2 regions of the Paenibacillus sp. G34 genome follow, and region 2 is predicted to be linked to the other one. Evidence: riboswitches for the same ligand, from Rfam matches in the RefSeq annotation. Region 2 holds a riboswitch; the other holds the start of a gene.
The links. A riboswitch is a leader RNA that binds a small molecule or an ion and turns the genes downstream of it on or off. The one in region 2 is predicted to bind cobalamin.
Positions count from the first base shown of each region.

Region 1: linked by a shared signal. The riboswitch ahead of AC1VYS_RS07280 (ABC transporter substrate-binding protein) and the one ahead of cobJ (precorrin-3B C(17)-methyltransferase) in region 2 are both predicted to bind cobalamin.

Region 1 is NZ_CM166469.1:1,649,183-1,654,281, reverse strand. It holds gene cobT (nicotinate-nucleotide--dimethylbenzimidazole phosphoribosyltransferase) at 1-178, opposite strand, end outside; gene AC1VYS_RS07290 (ABC transporter ATP-binding protein) at 225-1,037, opposite strand; gene AC1VYS_RS07285 (FecCD family ABC transporter permease) at 1,034-2,080, opposite strand; gene AC1VYS_RS07280 (ABC transporter substrate-binding protein) at 2,077-3,072, opposite strand; adenosylcobalamin (AdoCbl) riboswitch at 3,444-3,592, opposite strand; gene AC1VYS_RS07275 (histidine phosphatase family protein) at 3,779-4,585, opposite strand; gene cbiB (adenosylcobinamide-phosphate synthase CbiB) at 4,579-5,099, opposite strand, start outside.
Region 2 is NZ_CM166469.1:5,880,316-5,885,414, forward strand. It holds gene cobJ (precorrin-3B C(17)-methyltransferase) at 1-890, opposite strand, end outside; cobalamin riboswitch at 1,267-1,455, opposite strand; gene AC1VYS_RS26575 (uroporphyrinogen-III synthase) at 1,737-2,567, opposite strand; gene AC1VYS_RS26580 (GerAB/ArcD/ProY family transporter) at 2,699-3,991, opposite strand; gene AC1VYS_RS26585 (hypothetical protein) at 4,048-4,269, opposite strand; gene AC1VYS_RS26590 (Ger(x)C family spore germination protein) at 4,262-5,099, opposite strand, start outside.

The sequences.
Region 1 (5,099 bases), 2.2 Mb from region 2:
GCGGACGTGCCTGCCCTGTCATCCCTGCCAATCGAATCACAAGGTCTTCCAATTTGCCGAGACTACCCGGTGGCTTTGTGAGTATATCCACATGAGCAGACGTTTCCGCAGCAATGGTTGGGTCAGGAGCAACAATCTTATTTAATACTTGCTCCAACTTCTGTTCTTCTGTCTTCATTCAACCAGCACTTCCTTCATCAAAATAGAGGCTCTCTTCCTCTCGTTTAATCCATGTCCCGCCGCAGCAACAGTTGAGGAACAGCATGATCCGGATGGGATACCATCGCAGGTTTAACGCGAAAGATCTCTTGAATCTGCTCTCCCGTCATCAAGCTGTGAGGTGTCCCTTCTCCGACTACCTTACCTTCCCGTAAAGCCATAATACGATTACAGAACAATGCAGCCAAATTAAGATCATGTAGCACTGCTACAATCGTAATGTTGCTCTTCTTTTGCCATGCAGCTAATAATTCCATAAATTGCAACTGATATTTAATATCGAGAAACGTTGTTGGTTCATCCAGTAGAAGCAGACGCGGTTCCTGTGCCATCACCTTGGCCAGGGCTACTCGTTGCCGTTGTCCACCGCTTAGGGAATCCAGCGGTCGGTCTGCAAGTTCCGTGAGTCCCAATTCTTCAAGCACCCTGTCCACCACATGGGCTCCCTCTCCCGATTCACGACCTAGCCAGTTTTGGTAAGGGTAACGTCCCATCTCGACGACATCCCGAACAGGATAGGAGATCGCGGGCAAGCCATCCTGCTGCAAAACCGCGATCATCCGAGACAGATCCTTACGGCTGTAAGATCCGATATCACGACCAGCAATGCGGATCTGGCCTTCACTTAACGATTCCGTTCCTGCTATAAGCTGGAGTAGTGTGGACTTGCCGCTTCCATTGGGGCCAACGACACCCCACCAATCTCCTTCTGTGATCTGCCAATCTGTAGGATGAAGGGCATGATGATCACCGTATGTTTTGCCCGCCTGGACAACAGATACTAGAGCAGCGGCGGCATAATCTTTCTCGGCACTCACGGCATCATCCCTTTCCTCAGCTTTTTATTCCGATGCAACAGGTAAGCGAAGAACGGCGCACCGACAAAAGCAGTCACGACACCTAGCGGTATCTCAGTCGGTGCCAGCAAGGAGCGAGCTATGGTGTCTGCCCATACCATAAAAATCGCACCACCAATCGCAGACAAAGGTATCAGCAAGCGATAATCCGGCCCCACCAGCAAGCGTAAAATATGCGGAATAACCAAACCAACAAATCCGATGACTCCCGAAACCGAAACAGCTCCTGCCGTTAGCAATGTGCCTACAGCCAGCACAGATAACTTGAGCCTGTCCACACCAACACCGATATGGGCTGCCTGACGTTCACCCAGTGCCAAGACATTCAGCGAACGCGCCCGGCTCCATAGAAAAATTAGTCCAAGCAGAAAATACGGGAAAAGGATGGTCGTATACGACCACCCGCGTAGTGCCAGACTTCCCATCGTCCAGTATATAATTTCATTGATTGTCTGCTTCGACATGGTCGATAGGAAGGAAACGACCGCCCCCAAGAAACTTTGCATGACCACACCTGCCAGAATGAGGCTGTGTGTTGGTATTTTCCGCCCTTCACGAGCCAGAGACAGCACAAACCATAACGTGACTACACCAGTCAAAAAAGCAACCAGCGGCAGTGTCCAAATACCAATTATAGCGTACTGCAAACCAAAGAATATCAGGAATGCCGCCCCCACCGAAGCACCAGAGGAAACCCCCAGTGTGAATGGATCAGCCAGAGGATTGCGTAGCACACCTTGAAAGCCCGCCCCTGCAATTGCTAGTGAAGCACCTACGAGCATCGCAAGTAAGACACGCGGGAAGCGCACTTTCCAGATAATCTGTTCGGCAGCCTTGCTCCAATCAGGTGTAATCCAGTCGCCCACCCATGGCATTTTGTGAAGGAGAATACCAACGATGTCCCGGATGGGCAATGCCACTGAACCGATGCCCGTGCAGATGAGCACGGTAAGCACCAGCAGCGCCATGCCCATCGTTCCGAACAGGATCAGCTTTCTGCTCATTTGAACAGGTCAGGATAGATCGCTTTGGCAACATCTTTCAACCCTTGAGTTATACGTGGGCCCGGACGGCTGAGCAAGTTGGCATCCAGTCCAATCACAGCATTGTTTTTCATCGCCGTAATTTGATCCCAGCCGCTACGTGCTTTGATAATCTGATCCAGCGTTTTGGAATTTTCGTCGACAACATCATTTGTATACAGAATGACATCCGGGTTGGAGGCAATAACATTTTCTTCGTTAATCTGATACCAGCCCTCTTTGTCGGCAGCAACATTAATGCCCCCGGCTACGTTGATCAGTTCGTTCATGAACTCACCTTTACCTACCGTCCAGCCTGGGGAGAACTCGATGTATACTTTTTTCTTATCTTCCGGTTTTACGGCTTTTACCGCTTCGGTTACATCTGTTACATCCTGCTTCATCTGTGTAATCAGCTTCTGTGCCTGCTCTTGATGATCGGTAATTTTACCGAAGGTTTCGATATTGTTCATCACATCGTCGATGGATTTAGGATCCGTTTTGAAAATGGTAATACCCAGATCACGCAGCTTTTTCACTGCATCCTCGCTCAATGAAATCCCTCCGAATACGATATCCGCATCTGCTGCAATAACGGATTCTTCATTCGGCTTGTTAATACCGCCCATTTTTGCTTTTGTTGTTGCCGCTTCCGGGTAATCGTCATAATCGGATACGCCAATAATCTCATTATCCAGTCCGAGGGCAAACAGCGACTCCGTTTCAGCTGGAGATACCGAGACGATTTTGGTTGGTGCTTTTTCAAAAGTGAAAGACTCACCCGTTGCATCTGTAACGGTCAGTGGGTATTGAGTTTTCAGATCCGCTTGCGTTTGTTCCTGAGATTGCTCCTGTGCAGGTTGCTGTGAATTACCCGCTCCTTCTTTTGTTGCGGCATTACCGCATCCAGCCAGCGCCAGTGCCAGCATTGCTGCGCTCAACAGTGATGTGAGTGCTTTCCAGTTCTTAATCATTGATTTAAACTCCCCTTCTCTATCTGTACTATTGTTGTTGCTTTTGTTGTATACACGTGGCCACTCCGATTGCAGTACCATTTTCCGATCGCTGTTACCCCCAGATTTTTTTGATTCCCTTATTTAAAGGAAAATCCGGTGATAAGCATATGCTTTCGATGTAGCTTTCTTTCAGAAAGCTTTCAGGCGAGCACTTCGTTTCTCCAAATTGGTTCTGCACTCTCCGTCATACGTGTATAAAATGACTCCACTACATCGTGTGCAATAAGAAAAATCCCTTATCCTTAAACAAGGAATAGGGATCACGTCTCGCATACGGCTATCTGTACATGTGCAGCAAGGTAGCTGTTCATGCGCACAGAAATAGCCCGAAACGTTGTCCTTTCCTCGAAGGAACATCGGCTTGTACGTCCAGGGCTGGTAATCTGACTTACAGGATGACTCCTGTTTCACAGTGGCGGGACCGTGCCGGATTTGCACCAGCTTCCCCATTTTACCCTTGTGCGTATCATGGCTTGTCCTTGTTCATCATGAACATTGGCTTAGCACGCGGGACCCTTGGTCGTTAAAGATGATTAATTCAGATCAAACATAGTCGCAGTGCTCTTCGCACGAATCACGTCAGTTCAGGCCTCTCAGCCTATCACACCAAATATGTCCGTCCGAGTCACACTTCTGTTGTGATTATAGGGTATATTGCACCACCTTACAACCCGAAGAACGGAAAATCCACTTGTCTGCCACGCCAGTTTTCTCCCTGTTTTTCCATATGAACCTGAATGGCTTGTCCGGGGATTACATGTGTATCCCAGAACCCTAAACCAGGGATGAGCCTGGATAACATATAACGGATGACTCCGCCATGGGTCACAATAAGTGTCCTGTGTGAATTATTGTATGACATTGTATCTGAAGTCTCCCGGGAAGTTTTTTCTGATGCTTCAGGAGTAGACTTACCCACCTCATTTAGAGGTAGCGAAACAGGTGCTTCGAACCAAATATGATCATGCAGAAAAGAATCGATCCGTCCCGTAAATGCTTGCCAATCTTCTCCATCAGGCGGTGTAACTTCCTGTGGATGATCGATCCAGTTTCGATACAACGGATTATTCTTCAGTTGCTCGTATGTCAGACCCTCCCATAGCCCAAAATCATTCTCCCTCAGGCGCGGATCAAAACTCGCCTGTTCAATCATCTGCGGTGTAATGTGTGCCAGCGTCTGTCGACAACGAAGCAGGTCACTGCAATATACCGTGTCCCATCTAAGGTTGTGACACTGCTTACGCAGCGAAGCCAGCTCTTCTTGTGCAGCAGGCAACAGACCCATGTCGGTATGCCCCAGATATTTTTTTTCCACATTCCACAATGTTGTCCCATGACGGATCAGTACAATGCTTCGCTTCGCCGCAGACTGCTTAGATCTATGCTGCTCTAATTCACGTTGCTCTGGTCCATTCTGTTCTGATTCACAATAGTTTGATTCAGCTTGCTCCTGCCCTTCTTTAATTACCACAACAGCATCCCCCCTACTAAAAACACTCCCAAGGATGCTAAGAAACAAAGGCCCACAAAAGCGCCCGCTGACCAGAACATCAACCGGGTCGTTCGCACAATATCCTCCGCCTCCATCGGCCGTGTAGCCTCACCCATATAAGCGCGAAATGAAGCTACGCCGTGATACACGTTATGCCCGCCGAGCCTGATGCCTAGCGCTCCAGCGACTGCCGACTCGGGAAAACCGCTATTCGGACTGGGATGTAACCTCGCATCCCGGGCAACCATACGCGCTGCACCTTTGGCATCCAGTTTTAGCACCCATGCGCCTACAATTAACAGCAGAGCGGTCAAGCGAGCGGGAATCCAGTTCGCCCAATCATCCAGCCGAGCGGAGGCCCAGCCGAGATGCAGATATTTATCATTTTTATATCCAACCATGGAATCAAGCGTATTAACGGCTCGGTAGGCCATGGCAAGCGGAGCACCGCCAATGAGCGCATAAAATAGTGGCGACACAATGGCATCCACAA
Region 2 (5,099 bases):
TCGCGGGCCGCGCTATCGCCCGCTGCCTCGCCGGAGGCGGCAGCGCGGGCTTCTTGTGCGCCGAGCGACCATGGCTCGGCTTCGGTGCGCAGCCGCTCATGGGGTCTGAGCGGCTGTTCCGCGGAGTTCAGCGTATATTTCCGCTGATATCCGCGCGGGGTGACCATGAGTCCTTCGTACATCATGGTCGAGGAATTGCCGATGATCACGGTAGTTAACATGCCGATATCGTGATTCAGCATATCTTCCAGCGTTGTCATGACCACGTCCTGGCGCTCCCGATATGCACTTTTGACCAAGCCAACCGGTGTCTTCGGATCACGGTAACGAAGCAACATCTCTTGCGTTTCTACAATCTGGCGTGTCCGTCGTCCACTGCGGGGATTATACAGAGCAATCACAAAATCGGCCGAAGCCGCTGCCTCAACACGCCGAATAATCGTTTCCCATGGTGTCAGATGATCGCTAAGGCTAATCGTACACGCATCGTGCATGACAGGCGCACCAAGCAAGGACGCACACGATTGAATAGCCGACACACCAGGAATAACCTCGACAGCTACGCCAGTATCCGGCTTCCAGCCTTGCTCAATGAGCACTTCGTACACAAGCCCTGCCATGCCATACACCCCGGCATCCCCACTGGAGATTACGGCAACGATGTGGCCCGCTTCCGCTTGTCTAACCGCTTCCTGTGCCCGGCTGACTTCCTCCGTCATGCCTGTACGCACAATGGCTTGTCCATTCAACAAAGGCCGGATCAGATCCACATAGGTGTTATATCCAATGATGACCTCGCTTTCCTGCAATGCATCCAGTGCCCGTTTCGTTATGTGCTCCATCGCACCTGGACCGAAACCGATGATCAGCAACTTGCCTTGCTTTTGCATCCCTTTTCCCCCTCACTCCACTTGTAACACGATTAATGCCCCAACCTTGTTTATCTAAAAGGTCCACTTCAAGAAAGTTTCTTCTTAACGACGATCCAAAGTTTTTGCAATACAGTATGCCTCTTTCACCTTATTGCCCTGTAACACATCATTTCTTCTACTTAACTCGCAACTTCGTTCCTGTCCGAAAAAACAAAAAAATCCCATCCTAATCACGGATGAGATGCGCATGTACTTACACTCAGGAAACCAGGCCTGCAACTCCCCAAAATAAGGAAATACACGCAGCCATAACAGCCCATATAGAGCCTCACGGAACAAACCACGGTTTGTCCCTCTCCCGAACTTATCGTACACCACTCCTTTCCGCGAAGGGTTTGGTGACACACGCAAGGTAGGTCTCCTGGCTCTGGATCATTAGCGTTCTTTCCTGTCTTCCCCGGTATACCGAGTGACTTACATGGAAAACGCTTCACCATTACAGTGGCGGGACCGCTCGGGACTTGCACCCGATTCCCTGTTACCTCTTGCTTTATGCAAGAGCACCTTGCTGCTTTCATATTGTCTTCATCATACCATCGGTCAGGAAATAATGTCCACGCTTCTCCAGATTGTCCTAAACATTAATTTTGGATAAAAATGAAAAAAGGCTCCGATCCGCAAACGGATCAGAACCTTTATATATCCATCCATATAACTGATGTAATTTCTTCTAAACTTAATACTCCCCTGTATACGAATTGCGTCTGCGATTCTTCATACCGCTATCTCGCGATCTTTCAATATTCATACTGAGGCCTTACTCCGAACATCTAATTATCTCTTGCCCTGTGCATGCTCTCTTTATTAATCTTCCCGGACACCCACCGGATTCGCGGCAAAATAACGTCCCAGTTCAACGATGAGCGCTCCCATCTTCTCCTCTTCCGGCACAACCAGCGCTTCGATACCTTCCTCACGCATGGCATTCGCCGTAACTTTACCAACCGAGGCTGGGACTACACCTTCTTTGAAAGCCGTCAGCATCTGCTGCAGCTTGCCTTGGGAAGTTGCATATTCCGTCAAAAACCTAACCTGCGGCCCGCTTGTAAAAGCCACAGCCTCCAGCTTATGTTGAATGATTTCATTTAGCAGTTGCTCCAGTTCTGCCTCTTCCGGCGGCACGTGACGATACGGCAATACCTGCCGCACAACAGCTCCTTGTTCTTCGAACCAGCGAACCAGTTTGGGAGCCGTTTCCCCATGCAACTGTAACATCACTTTTTTGCCTGCCAGATCATGCGAGCCAAATTCCCGAATCAAACCGTCCGTACTACCATCATCATCTCGTACCAATGGAGTCAGCTTCAGTTTCTTGAGTGCATTCACCGTTTTGTATCCTCGGGCTGCAATACACGATTCAGCCAATACATTCCGAAGTTGTCCGGCTACATCCATGTCCTCAGCCATGTCGAACAAAGCATCCAGTCCCATACCCGTCGTAAACACTGCCCAATCCGGCGGATCGGAAATCCAGGAGACCAGTCCATCTCGAATGTTACGGTCATCCAAAAATACCGTGCCTTGTGCAGGACGCACAAGCGGGATTCCTCCCATTTTCTCTACCAAAAGAGACATCTCTTTGGACTTTCTCGGTCCGGTTAATGCCACACGTACCCCTGCCAAATGTTGAGCCATCCATGTTCCCCCCGTTTAAGAAGCCGAAAGTTCATCAATCTGACTACAGTATACAGGGTACTTCTGCGGAGGGAAACCATGTCTGCTTGCTTTCCGGCCTCTTTAGCTATAACGATTTTTTATGGTTTGCATCAGGAAGGCTGTAGATTACCGCCGCCATGTGATGGTTTACCTTTTTTCTCCATAGACTTTTCCGCTGACTTATCACCAGACTTCTCTTCAGACTTGCCTTCTGATTTCCCTTCTGATTTCCCTTCAGATTGATCTGATTCACCAGATGCCTGCTCCTGCTTCTGTTCCCCTTCCTGCTGTTTGCCTCTGGATGCCCGTTCTCCCGATTCCGAGTTCGGGGCATGCCCAGCCTCCTTTTTGCGCGGACGAACAAATAGAAAGAATACGATTGGAAACAGCACCTCAAATACAATCGCAACCCATGTCCATTCCCGTGTAAATCGATTCAGCTGAATTGCATTGCGGAAAAACCAGAACGCACATACAAAACCCAGCAACGCAATGGGTCCGGTCAGTACTTTACCAGACACTCTGGGAATCATGCGTTTCAACCCCCAGCACACAAAATACAGGTCAAATGCAATCTTGGTTATGATACACGGCAAGGTTGCCGCGGCAAGCGCCAGATCGAATCGATCCAGAAAGTCACTAATCTGCAACTGTCTTGCCAGCTCATACGATGGATATACAAGTCTTGAAGCAATGGGTACACCGATGGAGGTGATCGTTTCTATTACAATAACCATCATAAGCAGTCCCGTGACGATGTTGCCTGTAACGATGGACTTTACTCGAAAGTCACTCCCCCTTACGATAAAGGGCAGAGCAATCATCTCCCCGTAAAACGAAAAGAGATACCAGCTTCCCCTGCCCACACCCGCCAGGTCAACATCGAAATAGGGTTTCAGGTTATCCAGATTGACTTGCTGGATCAGCATAAACGGCACAATGATGGAGTTTAACAAAAAAAGGGCTACATATAACTCCACCATGCCAATCAGGGAGCCTAGTCCTCCCCGCACGATAAATATAGCCATGACAAGCAGAGAGAGCACGATAATCGAGATTGGAGTTGTTTCGAGCAATGTGATACTCACATAATCCCCCGTTAGCCGAATATCCCTCGCAAATACAAAGAAGAAAAACGCGATGTACATCAATCCGGCCAATCTTCCCAGAAAGGGAAATCGTGTCACTAACGATTCAAACAGATCCTTGTCCGGAAAACGACGCTGGACACGGCTGAGCATCCACATCGATGTAAACATAATCAGAACAACCGGTATGTAACAAAGATAGGCATGCTGTTCTGCATAATAAATGGCTTGTGCATGAGGTTGTAGCAGTGTCCCCGTAATACTAAGCAGCATGAGCATCAAGACCATTTGCCTGTGCGTTACCTTCTGAATCATCCTGCCCCTCCTTCCGTACCTGTTTCTTGCATATCCAGATTACATATGCCACATCCTCAAGGCATTGGCAGCAAACGTTGAATAACATGACCCATCCATACCGAAAGGAATACGGTTTTGTTCAGCGCCGTAACGTAAAACCAGAAGCCTGTTCCAAGCGCAATGATTCCATAAGACAGCCAGCGATTAATGGAGGCCGCTTGTTTCAGATGCCTGAAATCCATAATCAACACCCCGATCACCATTGCCAGATAGGTAAACAGCAGCGGTTTAATCATGTATGATGTCCTCCTCTACGACTCCAATCGGTTTATTGACAATACCGACATTCTCAATAATGACATGCGGTTCCACTTTTACCTGAACATCCGGGTAGAGAACCTCCCAGCGATCTTTAATTTTGTCCCACTCCTTGGGTAACTGCCTATGGATGGAACGGCCAATGCCAATAATATCCGCTTTATATTTCTTCTGAACCAGCTTTACACCTTCCTCAATATCCTCTTTGATCTTTCGGTGCACGGCTTCGTTCAAATTCAAAATCTCCTTCTCGCGCCTGTCACCATAATCCGATTCATTGTCCACAAGCACACCTTTGGCATACATCTGAATGGTTACACTCACTTTGCCGTTCACAATCTTGGGATGGAGAGACGAATTGTTCTCGTTTAATTTAATGAACATATCTCCTTTTCCCCGTGGAGCTTTAATCATAACTTCGGGTTCGTTGGCTTCACCCATGGCAAGAATCAGTGCATCGGCAGGGGCCTTGTCCATCATGCCTACCAGCTTGTCTTTTTTGAAAATAGCTAAACCATCCAGTTTGATATTGGTTACGGCGCCCTTCCAGCCCTGTGGTACATTGTCCGAAACGGAGGCGATAGGTAGAAAAGGATCAACTCCTTCATCTAGGATGGAATCTATAAAAGTTTTAAGGGATCTTGGATTCCTCATATTGAGAAAACATAACTCACGGACCATCTCGGAAGGAAACTTCTCAATCGGTGCATCCGTGTCTATAACGTTATGTGCTTCGCCTCTGGTGACAACAGGCATTGCGGACAACCGGTTAAGCGGATATCTTGTGAACAGATCAAGCATCGGAGCA